One region of the Enterobacter adelaidei genome, then DNA from elsewhere that is predicted to be linked to it. Evidence: predicted binding sites of a transcription regulator. Region 1 holds the regulator's gene; the other holds the start of a gene.
The links. The regulator CRP, encoded in region 1, controls carbon source genes, mostly activating them, when cyclic AMP is high. The targets are predictions, from matches to a motif close to ATGTGANNNNNNTCACAT.

Region 1 (7,956 bases):
CCAGTACTTTCCCGCCAGTTGGTTGCCCCCTACCCCACTGGAGAATCCCCTGCTCAGCACGCGGTCCAGCCACTCTTTTAGCAGCGCCGGGCAGCTGTAGGTATAAAGCGGATGCTGGAACACAATGACGTCGTGCTGACGCAGCAGTTCCTGCTCGTAAGGGATATCAATAAAGAAATCAGGATAGTGCGCGTAAAGATCGTGCACCGTCACGTTACTGAGCTGTGTGGCCGGCTTAAGCAGCACCCGGTTTGCCACCGAGTCCTGAGATTCCGGATGGGCATACAGCAGCAGCACTTTTGCTGTCTGAGACATCATTCCCCTCCCGGTCTTGTTTCTGTTTTTGTGTATCGTCGTTGTTTTGGGCTACCATGGCGGCCCGGTGCGGAAAATAGCCCACACCTTACATTATCATAATGACAAATTAACATAGTCGGAACATACGGCGCTTCTATGATTGTTTTCTCCTCGTTACAAATTCGTCGCGGCGTGCGCGTCCTGCTGGATAACGCCACTGCAACCATCAACCCTGGCCAAAAAGTGGGTCTGGTCGGCAAAAACGGCTGTGGTAAATCCACTCTGCTGGCGCTGCTGAAAAACGAGATTAGCGCGGATGGCGGTAACTTTACCTTCCCGGGGAACTGGCAGCTCGCTTGGGTGAACCAGGAGACGCCCGCCCTGAGCGAACCGGCTCTCGACTATGTTATCGACGGTGACCGTGAATACCGTAAGCTGGAAGCGGAACTTAACGCCGCTAACGAGCGCAACGACGGTCACGCCATCGCCACCGTTCACGGCAAGCTGGACGCCATCGATGCATGGACCATTCGCTCCCGCGCCTCCAGCCTGCTGCACGGCCTGGGCTTCAGCAATGAACAGCTGGAACGCCCGGTCAGCGACTTCTCGGGCGGCTGGCGTATGCGCCTCAACCTGGCGCAGGCGCTGATCTGCCGCTCCGATCTGTTGTTGCTCGATGAACCGACGAACCACCTGGATCTCGATGCGGTTATTTGGCTGGAGAAGTGGCTCAAGAGCTATCAGGGCACTCTGATTCTGATCTCCCACGACCGTGACTTTCTCGACCCGGTGGTGGATAAAATCATTCATATCGAACAGCAAACGATGTTCGAGTACACCGGCAACTACAGCTCCTTCGAGCGCCAGCGCGCGACGCGTCTTGCCCAGCAGCAGTCCATGTATGAAAGCCAGCAGCAGCGCGTGGCGCATCTGCAAAGCTTTGTGGATCGCTTCAAGGCCAAAGCGTCAAAAGCGAAACAGGCCCAGAGCCGCATCAAAATGCTGGAACGCATGGAGATGATTGCCCCGGCGCACGTGGATAACCCGTTCCACTTCAGCTTCCGCGCGCCGGAAAGCCTGCCAAACCCACTGCTGAAGATGGAAAAAGTCAGCGCGGGCTACGGCGAACGCACTATTCTCGACTCCATCAAGCTCAACCTGGTGCCGGGTTCGCGCATTGGCCTGCTGGGACGCAACGGTGCAGGTAAATCAACGTTGATCAAACTGCTGGCGGGCGAGCTTAACCCGGTCAGCGGTGAAATCGGCCTCGCGAAGGGCATTAAGCTGGGTTACTTCGCCCAGCATCAGCTGGAATTTTTGCGCGCGGATGAGTCCCCGATTCAGCACCTCGCGCGTCTGGCGCCGCAGGAGATGGAGCAGAAGCTACGTGACTACCTCGGCGGTTTTGGCTTCCAGGGTGATAAAGTCACCGAAAACACCGAGCGCTTCTCCGGTGGCGAAAAGGCCCGTCTGGTGCTGGCACTGATCGTCTGGCAACGTCCGAACCTGCTGCTTCTTGATGAACCGACTAACCACCTGGATCTCGATATGCGTCAGGCGCTAACTGAAGCGCTGATTGAGTTTGAAGGCGCGCTGGTTGTCGTCTCGCACGATCGCCACCTGATCCGCTCCACCACGGACGATCTCTACTTAGTGCATGACGGCAAAGTTGAACCATTCGACGGTGACCTGGAAGACTACCAGCAGTGGCTGACCGACGTGCAGAAGCTGGAAAACCAGCCGGAAGAGTCCGCGAAAGAGAACGCCAACAGCGCGCAGGCGCGTAAAGACCAAAAGCGCCGCGACGCGGAACTTCGCACCCAGACACAGCCGCTACGCAAAGAGATCGCCCGTCTCGAAAAAGAGATGGAAAAACTTAATGCGACACTCGCTACCGTTGAAGAGAAGCTGGGCGATAGCGGTCTGTATGACCAGAGCCGCAAAGCTGAGCTGACTGACTGTCTGCAAACTCAGGCCAAAACGAAATCCAGCCTCGAAGAGTGCGAGATGGCGTGGCTGGACGCTCAGGAACAGCTGGAAGCGATTATAGTAAATAACTGACAAGAATTAGCATCGCATCGTTATGACCCAAATCATTCCATCAGACTTCGACATAGCTACTGAAGAGAGCGCTGAGTTCGTGCCCATGCGCGGCGTGTCCAATCGCCACCTGCAGACCATGCTGCCACGGCTTATCCGTCGCAAGGTTCAGTTCACCCCGCACTGGCAACGGCTGGATTTACCGGACGGAGACTTTCTGGATCTCGCCTGGAGCGAGGAACCGGAACAGGCTCGCCATAAGCCGCGTCTGGTGGTCTTTCACGGTCTGGAAGGCAGCCTGCACAGTCCGTATGCACACGGGTTAATTGAGGCGGCAAAAGCGCGTGACTGGCTCGGTGTGGTGATGCATTTTCGCGGCTGTAGCGGCGAGCCAAATCGCCAGAAACGCATTTATCACTCGGGTGAAACCGAGGACGGTACGTGGTTTTTACACTGGCTGCGGGAAAACTATGGCACCGTGCCAACGGCAGCCGTGGGCTACTCGTTGGGCGGGAATATGCTGGCTTGTCTGCTGGCCAAAGAGGGCGAAAGCGTCCCGCTGGATGCCGCCGTCATTGTCTCTGCACCATTTATGCTGGAGCAGTGTAGCTACCATATGGATAAAGGTTTTTCCCGCGTCTATCAGCGCTACCTGCTTAACCTGCTGAAAGCAAACGCGGCGCGCAAACTGAAAGCCTACCCGGAGACGCTTCCGATAAGTCTGCGTCAGTTAAAAAAGGTGCGTCGCATTCGCGAGTTCGACGATCTGATCACCGCAAAAATCCACGGCTTTGCCGACGCGATTGACTACTATCGTCAGTGCAGCGCCATGCCGCTGCTCAGCAAGATTACGCAGCCGACGCTGATCATTCATGCCAAAGATGACCCGTTTATGGATCATCATTCGATTCCCGCTCAGGAATTCCTGCCCGACAACGTTCACTATCAGTTGACGGAGCATGGCGGCCACGTCGGGTTTATCGGTGGCACACTGCGTCGCCCGAAAATGTGGCTTGAGACGCGTATTCCTGACTGGTTAACCCCGTATCTGGACGGTGCAAAATGATCATTCCCTGGCAGGATCTGGCTCCCGAAACGCTCGATAATCTGATTGAAAGCTTTGTATTACGCGAAGGCACAGATTATGGTGAACAAGAACGCTCGCTCGAGCAAAAGGTCAACGATGTAAAGCGCCAGCTCAAAAGCGGCGACGTGGTGCTGGTATGGTCAGAACTGCATGAGACGGTCAATATCATGCCCCGCAACGCGTTTCACGGCTGATCTTTAAACCTTTCCAGTCAGGGAGTTGCTATGTCTGCCAGACATCCGGTTATTGCCGTTACGGGGTCGAGTGGTGCGGGAACCACCACCACCAGCCTCGCATTTCGCAAGATTTTCGCCCAGCTGAATCTCCGTGCGGCGGAGGTCGAAGGCGACAGCTTTCACCGCTATACGCGCCCGGAGATGGACATGGCCATCCGTAAAGCGCGCGATCTGGGTAAACACATCAGCTACTTTGGCCCGGAAGCCAATGACTTCGGCCTGCTGGAGCAAACCTTCGTCGAATATGGCAAGAGCGGCACAGGGCAATCCCGCAAGTATCTGCATACTTACGATGAAGCCGTGCCATGGAACCAGGTGCCGGGTACCTTTACCCCCTGGCAACCCCTGCCGGAACCCACTGACGTGCTGTTTTATGAAGGGCTGCATGGCGGCGTGGTAACTCCCCATCACGACGTGGCGCGCCATGTGGATCTGCTGGTTGGCGTGGTACCGATCGTTAACCTGGAGTGGATCCAGAAGCTGACGCGTGACATGAGCGAGCGCGGCCATTCACGAGAAGCGGTCATGGACTCCGTGGTGCGCTCCATGGAGGATTACATCAACTTCCTGACGCCACAATTCTCCCGTACCCATATTAACTTCCAGCGAGTACCGACAGTCGACACCTCCAACCCATTCGCGGCCAAAAGCATCCCGTCGCTGGATGAGAGCTTTGTGGTGATCCATTTCCGCAACCTCGAAGGCATTGATTACCCCTGGCTGCTGGCCATGCTGCAGGGCTCGTTTATTTCGCACATGAATACATTAGTGGTGCCGGGCGGAAAAATGGGGCTGGCGATGGAGCTCATCATGACGCCGCTGGTACAGCGGTTGATGGAAGGGAAGCAGATCGCGTGATCATATTCCCTCTCCCGGTGGGAGAGGGTTAGGGTGAGGGCATCAACACGCACGATGCCCCATCAATCACGCCTCGATCACTTCATACGAATGTGTGATTTTTACTGCTTTCTCCAGCATTAACGCCACAGAGCAGTATTTCTCCGCAGACAGGTCCACCGCGCGTGAAACGGCCGCGTCTTTCAGTTCTTTACCGGTGACTACAAAGTGCAGGTTAATATGGGTGAACAGGCGTGGTGCCTCTTCACGGCGTTCCGACGTGAGTTTAACTTCGCAATCCGTTACATCATGACGGCCTTTTTGCAGAATCGAGACCACATCAATCGCGCTGCATCCACCGGCAGCCATCAATACCATCTCCATCGGGCTTGGTGCTTTATCGCCGGAGTTACCATCCATCAAAACCTGGTGCCCTGAAGCGGACTCGCCCAGGAACGTTAAACCTTCAACCCATTTCACGCGCGCTTGCATATTCATTAACTCCAACGTTGCATTTTTGGTGACAGATTACGCGTGCGTTACATTTCTCGCAATGGAAGGCGACCTGCATCATGCTGAAGCGAGACACCAGGAGACACGCGGCGAAAGCTATGCTAAAACACTCAGGATGCTACAGTAATACATTGACGTTACACATGTATGCAGAGGACATCAAACTTTACTGGCTGCGAAACGTTACGATAGCCGACTTCCCAGGGTATGGGTAAGAATTCGATTGCAACCCCAGAGTCCGGATGCATCTGATGACTCTGGTGACAGCTTATAACAGAGGATAACAGCGCATGGTGCTTGGCAAACCGCAAACAGACCCGACTCTCGAATGGTTCTTGTCTCATTGCCACATTCATAAGTACCCATCGAAGAGCACGCTGATTCACCAGGGTGAAAAAGCGGAAACGTTGTATTACATCGTAAAAGGCTCGGTGGCAGTGCTGATCAAAGATGAAGAAGGGAAAGAGATGATCCTTTCTTATCTGAACCAGGGCGATTTCATCGGTGAACTGGGCCTGTTTGAAGAAGGCCAGGAACGTAGTGCCTGGGTTCGTGCAAAGACAGCATGTGAAGTGGCTGAAATTTCTTACAAGAAATTCCGTCAGTTGATTCAGGTTAACCCTGATATCCTGATGCGTCTTTCTTCCCAGATGGCTCGCCGTCTGCAGGTTACATCTGAGAAAGTGGGTAACCTCGCCTTCCTGGACGTTACCGGTCGTATCGCGCAGACTCTGCTTAACCTGGCAAAACAACCTGATGCGATGACCCACCCTGACGGCATGCAGATTAAAATTACCCGTCAGGAGATCGGCCAGATCGTCGGCTGCTCCCGTGAAACAGTGGGCCGTATTCTGAAAATGCTGGAAGATCAGAACCTGATCTCCGCCCACGGTAAAACCATCGTGGTCTACGGAACGCGTTAATTCCACTCAAACGGCGTGCCATCGCAAGGTGTCACGCCGTTTTTGTCTCTCTTCCCCATGTGGCGTAGGCTGATTTATCACCCGGAAGTTAACTATGCACTGCGACAAACGCTGGTGTTGTGTCTTCCTGTAGCCATCGGCCTGATCCTCGGACATCTTCAGCAAGGTCTGCTGTTTTCTCTCGTGCCCGCCTGCTGCAACATTGCTGGCCTGGACACACCGCATAAGCGCTTTTTTAAACGTCTGATTATTGGCGGCTCGCTGTTTGCTGGCTGTAGCCTCGCCGTGCAGCTCTTACTCGCCCGCGATATTCCGCTGCCGTTAATCCTGACCGTGCTGGCGATGACGCTCGGCGTCACCGCCGAAATCAGTTCCCTTCATGCGCGCCTGCTTCCCGCCTCACTGATAGCGGCCATCTTCACGCTGAGCCTCGCGGGTAACATGCCGGTGTGGGAGCCGCTACTGATCTACGCCCTGGGTACGCTGTGGTATGGGCTGTTTAACTGGTTCTGGCTGTGGCGGGAACAGCCCCTGCGTGAATCATTGAGCCTGCTCTATGTGCAACTTGCGGATTACTGCGAGGCCAAATACACCCTGCTCACCCAGCATACCGATCCGGAAAAATCGTTACCGCCGCTGCTGACGCGCCAGCAAAAGGTGGTGGATCTGATAAGCCAGTGTTATCAGCAACTACACATGCTCGCCGCCAACAAGAATCACGAATACAAACGGCTGCTGCGTATCTTCCAGGTGGGGCTGGATCTGCAAGAACATATCTCCGTGAGCCTGCATCATCCTCAGGAGGTGCAAAATCTGGTCGAGCGCAGCCATGCCGAAGCGGTGATCCGCTGGAATGCGCAAACCGTCTCTGCGCGTCTGCGGGTGCTGGCTGATGACATTTTATATCACCGCTATCCCACGCGTTTTAACATGGACAAACAACTCGGCGCGCTGGAGAAAATCGCCCGCCAGCATGAGGACAACCCGGTGGGCCAGTTTGCCGCCTGGCATTTCAGCCGTATCGCCCGCGTGTTGCGCACCCAACGCCCGCTTTATCCCCGCGATCTCATGGCGGATAAACAAAAACGTCTGCCGTTATTGCCGGCGCTCAGAAGCTATCTGTCTCTTAAATCGTCCGCTCTGCGCAACGCCGCACGGATTAGCGTCATGCTCAGTACCGCCAGCCTGATGGGCATGGCGCTGCATCTACCTAAACCCTACTGGATCTTAATGACCGTGCTGTTTGTCACCCAGAACGGCTATGGCGCCACGCGCGTGCGTATACTGCACCGGGCGGGCGGAACGATGGCCGGGCTGATTATTGCGGGCGTCACGCTGCACTTTCACGTGCCGGAAGGTTATACCCTGGCGGGAATGCTGATAATTACGCTAGTGAGCTACCTGATTATCCGCAAAAACTATGGCTGGGCGATGGTGGGCTTTACGGTAACGGCGGTATACACCCTGCAACTGCTCACGCTCAATGGCGAACAATTTATTGTCGCCAGACTGATCGATACCCTGATTGGCTGTCTGATTGCCTTTGGCGGCATGGTCTGGCTGTGGCCGCAATGGCAAAGCGGACTGTTGCGCCAGAACGCCCATGACGCGCTGGAGGCCGACCAGCAGGCCATTCGTCTGATCCTGAGCGACGATCCGCAACCCTCCCCGCTGGCGTATCAGCGGATGAAGGTAAACCAGGCGCACAACGCCCTGTTTAACTCGCTCAACCAGGCAATGCAGGAACCGGGCTTTAACTCGCACTATCTGGCGGATATGAAGCTCTGGGTGACGCACAGCCAGTTTATCGTCGAGCACATTAACGCCATGACCACGCTGGCGCGCGAGCACACGATGCTGACGCCGGATCTGGCGCAGCGCTATTTGCAGTCGTGTGAAATTGCCTTACAGCGGTGTCAGCAGCGTCTGGAGTATGACGCGCCGGGCGAGTCGGGCGACTCGAATATTCTGGAAGCGCCGGAGACGTTAACCCACGGGCCAATGAGCACGCTGGAGCAGCATT
Region 2 (7,956 bases), 1.9 Mb from region 1:
TCAGAGGCAGTTTTTCAGACCACAGAACGGTGATGTTCGGCTCCGGAGAAGGACCCATGGTGTACAGGGTGTTCAGGAAGCGGAAGCTGTTTTTGGTTACCAGAGTACGGCCATCAACGCCCATACCGCCGATAGATTCAGTTGCCCAGATTGGGTCACCGGAGAACAGCTCATCGTATTCTGGGGTACGCAGGAAGCGAACCATACGCAGTTTCATGACCAGGTGGTCAATCATTTCCTGAGCGTCTTGCTCGGTGATTTTGCCTGCTTTCAGGTCACGTTCGATGTAAGCATCCAGGAAGGTGGATACGCGACCGAAGGACATCGCTGCACCGTTCTGAGACTTAACTGCGGCCAGGTAGCCGAAGTAGGTCCACTGGATAGCTTCCTGTGCGTTGGTAGCAGGACCAGAGATATCGCAGCCGTATTTAGCCGCCATCTCTTTGATCTGACCCAGCGCGCGGTGCTGTTCAGCAATTTCTTCACGCAGACGGATAGTCGCTTCCAGGTTCACGCCGTTTTCCAGGTCAGACTGCAGGGAAACGAACTGCGCGTACTTGTCTTTCATCAGGAAGTCGATACCGTACAGTGCAACGCGACGGTAGTCACCGATGATACGACCACGGCCATACGCATCTGGCAGACCAGTCAGAACGCCAGATTTACGGCAGTTCAGAATGTCTTTGGTGTAAACATCGAATACGCCCTGGTTGTGGGTTTTGCGGTATTCGGTGAAGATTTTTTTCAGCATTGGGTCCAGCTCGCGGTTATACGCTTTGCAGGAACCTTCAACCATTTTAATACCACCGAACGGGATGATTGCGCGTTTCAGTGGTGCTTCAGTCTGCAGACCAACGATTTTCTCAAGGGCTTTGTTGATATAGCCAGCATCGTGAGAAGTGATGGTGGAAGCAACGGAGGTGTCGAAATCAACTGGCGCGTGAGTGCGGTTTTCCAGTTTAACGCCTTCCATTACGCTGTCCCACAGCTTGGTGGTCGCGTCAGTTGCGCCAGCCAGGAAGGATTCGTCACCTTCATACGGGGTATAGTTTTTCTGAATGAAGTCACGTACGTTTACTTCATTCTGCCAGTCACCTTTCGCAAAACCTTCCCAGGCTGTGGCTAACTTTTCATTAAGCTCGGACATGTAACACCTACCTTCTTAAGTGGATTTTTTATTTACTGCCTGAGAAAACCATCAATGATGATCGTCGCCACGCAGGTAAATGACCCAGTATGTCAACCCAACTAACAGACCCCCACCGATAATGTTCCCGATAGTGACAGGGATCAGGTTATCAGTAATGAAATTCATAATAGTCAGGTGAGAGAAACTTTCCGGGGATGAACCAACTGCGGTCCAGAACTCCGGGCTTGCAAAGTCGCGGATGACAATACCCATTGGGATCATGAACATATTCGCGATACTGTGCTCAAAGCCGCTGGCAACAAACATCGCAACTGGCAGAACCATAATTAAGGCTTTGTCCATCAGGCTGCGACCCGAGTAGCTCATCCATACAGCCAGGCAGACCATCAGGTTAGCGAGGATGCCGAGAGCAACGGCTTCGATAAATGTGTGGTGCATTTTGTGGTCGGCAGTTTGCAGGACGTTGAGCCCCCAGCCACCGTTGGCGGTCATGTACTCGCCAGAAAGCCACATCAACAAAACAAAGAGCAGACAGCCAACCAGGTTACCCACGTAGACGTTAAGCCAGTTACGCGCCAGCTGACCCCAGGTAATTCTTCCGCTGGCTTTCGCTACGACAATCAGCACCGTTGAGGTGAAGAGGTCGGCACCGCAGATAACGCAAAGAATCAGACCCAGTGAGAAGCAAATACCGCCAATCAGTTTAGCCATGCCGAAAGGCATTCCAGCAGTACCGGTGGTGGCAGTGATGTAGAAGACGAAAGCGATAGAGATGAACACACCAGCCGTGATCGCCAGATAGAACGTCTTCATCGGGTGTTTCGTTGCTTTATAGACACCTGCTTCTTCGGCAACTTTGGCCATCGCAGCAGGGAGTAAAAGATCAAAAGGGTTGTCAGCTTTCACACTAACTCTCTCTTTATTAAGTCGGCGACGAGATACTAACAAAGCATTATAGAAGAGAAATTGATATAGATCATATCTCGCCTGGCTTATAGGCCCGCAGTGTGTATGGTTTTACAACAAATGCGGAGTAAGTATTTGATTATCCGTATAAAAATAAATTTTAAAAATTATGAAAAGAGTTGAATTTTTTCGTTCGGCCACCTCTAAAACAGTTAATTAATATGGAGTATTTACCATAAAAAGTAACAGTAAAGCCCGGGTTAATATTATTATATTTACCCATGTTTAACTTTATTATTACAATCAACAATCATTGCCGAAGAAAATAAAAAACGGGGCAATGAAATTGCCCCGTAATATAGCCCAGACGATTGAATACGCCTACTGCTGCTAATGTTATGTGCGCTTATTTTGACCAGTAAGCGGCTTTTGCTTTCTGCAGTTTTTCATAGGCGTTCAGCAGCGACTGGTGCGCCGGGAAGGCTTTCAGATCGCTATCAACAACCTGAAGACCATAGAACGGCTCTTCGCCACTCAGGGCCGCACTGGCCGCTTCTACCGCCTCAGCACCGTACATCCGTACGAAGGCATTCAGATATTGCAGCGGCTCGCGATCGTCTTCCTGTGCAAGCAACAACAGCGTTTGCAGGCAGCGGTAATAGTTGGTGCGCTCGGCAGAGAAGACCGACTGGTTGAATTCCATGGTCCACTCGGTCCAGGCCAAGGCCTGATCCAAATCGCCACCCGCCAGGGCCAGCATGGCTTTCAGCTCACCGATGCGCAGGGTATACCAGCCGTTGTCTTTACCGGTAGCCAGACCCAGGAGTTCGCGTACGCGGGTGAAGTCATCGTGACCTTCTTCGTCCAGTTGGGCGATCAGGTTCAGATAATCTTCTTTCTCCCATTCGCTGCCCGGCAGAGCCAGCAGCGTCTCGCGCAGATGCGCGCCCATGCTGTTATTCGCCAGCCACAGATCTTCAGCCGGGTAGATGTCGGACATACCTGGCACCAGAATACGGCAGGCGTAGACGCCAAGGTGTTCGTAGTCGGCAATATAGACTTCCTGATCTTCCGCGTCGAAGATCGCCATCAGCGTGGCGAACTCTTCTTCAGTGGTACCGGCAAAGCTCCAGTCCACGAACGGATAGTCTGCGTCCTGCTTAAACATATCCCAGGAGATCAAACCGCTGGAGTCGATGAAGTGGGTTTCGAGGTTGGTATGCTCGGCCACTTCTTCATCGTCAAACGTTGGCGGGGTGAACACGTCGAGATCTTTCAGACTACGGCCCTGCAGCAGTTCGGTGACGGTACGTTCCAGCGCCACGCCGAAGTCAGGGTGCGCGCCGAAGGAGGCGAAACAGGTGCCGTTGGTCGGGTTAAACAGCACGACGCAGATAACCGGGTATTTACCGCCCAGCGAGCCGTCATACGCAAAGATTGGGAAACCTTCTGCTTCCAGTTTGGCGATGGATTCCACCACGCCCGGGTAGCGCGCCAGCACGTCTGCCGGAATTTCAGGCAGGCTGATAGATTCGGCAATAATGCGGTTTTTGATGTGACGTTCGAAGACTTCGGAAAGACCCTGCACGCGCGCTTCATTGCGGGTGTTACCGGCGGACATACCGTTGGAGACATACAGGTTGCCGACGATGTTCATCGGAATATAGACGGTTTGCTCATCAGACTGACGGGTAAACGGCAGGGCGCAGATACCGCGCTCGTCGTTGCCGGACTGCAGATCGATCAGCATGCTGGCGGTCAGTTCGTTTTCCGGATCGTAGAAGGCACGCAGGCGCGCGTCGAGGATCCCTTCCGGCAGTTCGTCATCTTCGGTCAGTGGGAACCATTTTTCGTTTGGATAGTGAACAAACGGGCCGTTAGCAATGGTTTCGCCCAGCCAGAAGTCAGCGAAGAAATAGTTGGTGGACAGACGCTCAAAATACTCACCCAGCGCAGAGGCCAGTGCCGCTTTTTTTGTTGCACCTTTACCGTTGGTAAAGCACAGGGCACAGTCTTTATCGCGAATATGCACGGACCAGACATGAGGCACCGGATTGAGCCAGGAGGCTTCTTCGATGTTAAAGCCCAGGTCGGTCAGTTTCTGCTGGAAGCGAGCGATGGAATCTTCCAGGGCGGCGTCTTTGCCGGGGATAAATGTTTGAGTCATGGCGTTCACTTTTATCGTACGTAAAGCGCGCAATGATACGGGTTTTGCGTGACAGGTGCTATTTTCGGCGAAAATAAATGCCTGAGCTATGCTTATAGCCAGTAACCTACTGTAAGGCATAGAAAAATGAAAGCTTTCGATCTCCATCGGATGGCGTTTGATAAAGTCCCTCCCGAGTTTTTAGGCGAAGTCGCTCTGCGCAGTCTGTATACCTTCGTCCTGGTCTTTCTGTTTCTCAAGATTACGGGCCGTCGTGGCGTCCGGCAGATGTCGCTCTTTGAGATATTGATTATCCTGACGCTGGGATCCGCGGCGGGTGACGTTGCCTTCTATGATGATGTGCCAATGGTGCCGGTGTTTATTGTCTTTGTCTCACTGGCGCTTATTTACCGTCTTGTCATGTGGCTGATGTCGAAAAGCGAAAAGCTGGAAGACCTGCTTGAAGGGAAGCCGATTGTTATCGTCGAGGACGGCCAGCTGGCCTGGGAAAATGTAAAAAGTGCCAACATGACCGAGTTTGAATTCTTTATGGAGCTACGCCTGAATAGCGTGGAACAGCTCGGGCAGGTACGTCTGGCAATAATGGAAACCAACGGGCAGATCAGCGTTTATTACTATTCTGACGAGGACGTCAAGCCCGGTCTCTGTATTTTACCGGACATGCTGATCGAACGTTTCAGAACGGTTCCTGAAGCTGGCGACTATGCTTGCATACGATGCAGCCACGTGGTTGCGATGCAGCCGGGCGATCGTCAATTATGCCCCCGCTGCGCAAATCCGGAATGGTCAAAGGTTAGCCGGGCCAAACGGCTTACCTGACAGCCATTTTGTCGGTTTTGTCCTGGCGAGGCGGTAGATTGTTTTGTGTGACGCGGGACACATTTCGCCGGCCATAAGTTTTAGACATTGCGGCGCGTGTCACTGAATGATAAAACCGATATCCACAGTTATAACTTATGGCTTTTAGCGTGGTGAGGGGAAATGGCTCAAGTCTTTAATTTCAGTTCAGGTCCGGCAATGTTACCGGCAGACGTGCTTAAACAGGCCCAACAGGAACTTTGTGACTGGAACGGTCTCGGTACGTCGGTGATGGAAATCAGCCACCGGGGTAAAGAGTTTATTCAGGTGGCGGAAGAGGCAGAAAAGGATTTTCGCGATCTGCTGAATATTCCCTCGAACTACAAAGTATTGTTCTGTCACGGCGGCGGACGCGGTCAGTTTGCAGGTGTACCGCTGAATATCCTCGGTAACAAAACGACGGCTGACTATGTTGACGCGGGTTACTGGGCGGCAAGTGCCGTTAAAGAAGCGCATAAATACTGCACGCCAAATGTTATCGACGCCAAAGTGACCGTTGACGGTCTGCGTGCCGTTAAGCCAATGAGCGAATGGCAGCTTTCTGATAATGCAGCGTATCTGCACTACTGCCCGAACGAAACCATTGACGGGATTGCCATCGACGAGACGCCAGACTTCGGCAGCGATGTCGTGGTTGCCGCGGATTTCTCCTCCACCATTCTGTCTGCGCCAATTGATGTCAGCCGCTACGGTGTTATCTATGCGGGCGCGCAGAAAAATATTGGTCCGGCCGGTTTGACTATCGTCGTCGTGCGTGAAGACCTGCTGGGGAAAGCGCATAAATCTTGTCCGTCGATTCTCGATTACACCGTGCTGAACGATAACGATTCTATGTTCAACACTCCACCAACGTTTGCGTGGTACCTCTCCGGTCTGGTGTTCAAATGGCTGAAGCAAAACGGCGGTGTGGCGCAGATGGACAAAGTTAACCAGCAGAAAGCTGAACTGCTGTATGGCGTCATCGACAAGAGCGATTTCTACCGTAACGATGTCGCGAAAACCAATCGTTCGCGCATGAACGTGCCGTTCCAGCTGGCAGACAGCAACCTGGATAAAGTCTTCCTGGAAGAGTCCTTCGCGGCCGGCCTGCATGCGCTGAAGGGACACCGTGTTGTTGGCGGTATGCGCGCCTCCATCTATAACGCGATGCCGCTGGAAGGCGTTAAAGCTCTGACCGATTTCATGATCGACTTTGAACGTCGCCACGGTTAATTACGCTGTTTTCACCCCCGTAGCCCTGCTGCGGGGTTTTTATTATGTTGATTTGAGAGTTTAGTTTTCATGGAATCCCTGACGTTACAACCTATCGCGCGGGTAGATGGCACCATCAATCTGCCTGGTTCAAAAAGTGTCTCGAACCGCGCTCTGCTGCTGGCAGCTCTGGCAAACGGCACCACTGTCCTCACAAACCTGCTGGATAGCGATGACGTACGCCACATGCTCAATGCGCTGAAAGCGTTGGGAGTTCAATACACGTTGTCTGACGACCGCACGCGTTGCGAAGTGACCGGCAACGGCGGTGCACTGCGCGCGGGTGAAGAGCTGGAACTGTTTCTGGGCAACGCAGGTACCGCAATGCGTCCTCTGGCGGCAGCCCTGTGTCTGGGCAGCAACAATATTGTGCTGACCGGCGAGCCGCGCATGAAAGAGCGCCCGATTGGTCATCTGGTGGATGCGCTTCGCCAGGGCGGCGCGCAGATTGCGTATCTGGAGCAGGAAAACTACCCACCGCTGCGTCTGCGCGGAGGTTTTACCGGCGGTCACGTTGAGGTTGACGGCAGCGTCTCCAGCCAGTTCCTGACGGCACTGCTGATGGCCGCGCCGCTGGCGCCGCAGGACACGGTTATCACAATTAAAGGTGAGCTGGTCTCCAAACCGTATATTGATATCACGCTGCACCTGATGAAGACCTTCGGCGTTGAGGTGGAAAACCAGTCTTATCAGCGCTTCGTGGTGCGCGGGGCACAGCAGTACCAGTCGCCGGGCAACTACCTGGTTGAAGGGGATGCGTCATCCGCGTCCTACTTCCTGGCCGCGGGTGCGATTAAAGGCGGCACGGTAAAAGTGACCGGTATTGGCCGAAACAGCGTGCAGGGCGATATCCGTTTTGCTGATGTACTTGAGAAAATGGGCGCGGTTGTGACCTGGGGCGATGACTTTATCTCCTGTACCCATGGCGAGCTGAAGGCTATTGATATGGATATGAACCATATCCCGGATGCGGCGATGACCATTGCAACGGCAGCCCTGTTTGCGAAAGGCACCACGACGCTGCGTAACATCTATAACTGGCGCGTGAAAGAGACCGACCGCCTGTTCGCGATGGCAACCGAACTGCGTAAAGTGGGGGCTGAAGTGGAAGAGGGCGAAGATTACATTCGCGTCACACCACCCGCCAAACTGCAGTTTGCAGAAATAGGGACCTACAACGATCACCGTATGGCGATGTGTTTCTCGCTGGTGGCGCTGTCCGACACGCCGGTTACCATTCTTGATCCGAAATGTACGGCGAAAACCTTCCCTGACTACTTTGAGCAACTGGCGCGCATTAGCACGCTGGCCTGATGATGTTTTGCCGCATCATCTGATGCGGCATTTCCTTACGTTTCCTGACGAACACTTCCGTTCATTTCTTCTACACTCTGCTTCAATCATTCCGTAATTTGCACGCAAAGGTAACAGTTGCGCACGTTGGCGCGTATAATGCGCGGCGTTCATGTAAACGGTATGCCTTATTTAAGGAGAAAAAGATGACGGCAGTTGCCCCGGTAATCACCATTGATGGTCCGAGTGGCGCAGGGAAAGGTACTCTGTGCAAAGCGATGGCGGAAGCATTGCAATGGCATCTTTTAGATTCGGGAGCAATCTATCGCGT

Region 2: focA (formate transporter FocA) is a predicted target of CRP. The motif match lies at 2,115-2,132, and genes of this name have one in related genera.

The regions. Positions count from the first base shown of each region.
Region 1 covers NZ_CP154353.1:4,245,081-4,253,036, forward strand. Annotated here, with positions in the region: gene kefG (glutathione-regulated potassium-efflux system ancillary protein KefG) at 1-318, opposite strand, end outside; gene AAHF05_RS20730 (ABC transporter ATP-binding protein) at 454-2,358, shown strand; gene AAHF05_RS20735 (hydrolase) at 2,381-3,403, shown strand; gene AAHF05_RS20740 (YheU family protein) at 3,400-3,618, shown strand; gene AAHF05_RS20745 (phosphoribulokinase) at 3,649-4,518, shown strand; gene AAHF05_RS20750 (OsmC family protein) at 4,585-4,989, opposite strand; gene crp (cAMP-activated global transcriptional regulator CRP) at 5,301-5,933, shown strand; gene AAHF05_RS20760 (YccS/YhfK family putative transporter) at 5,991-7,956, shown strand, end outside.
Region 2 covers NZ_CP154353.1:1,504,639-1,512,594, forward strand. Annotated here, with positions in the region: gene pflB (formate C-acetyltransferase) at 1-1,147, opposite strand, end outside; gene focA (formate transporter FocA) at 1,199-2,056, opposite strand; gene ycaO (30S ribosomal protein S12 methylthiotransferase accessory factor YcaO) at 2,463-4,223, opposite strand; gene AAHF05_RS07270 (DUF421 domain-containing protein) at 4,350-5,042, shown strand; gene serC (3-phosphoserine/phosphohydroxythreonine transaminase) at 5,205-6,293, shown strand; gene aroA (3-phosphoshikimate 1-carboxyvinyltransferase) at 6,363-7,646, shown strand; gene cmk ((d)CMP kinase) at 7,832-7,956, shown strand, end outside.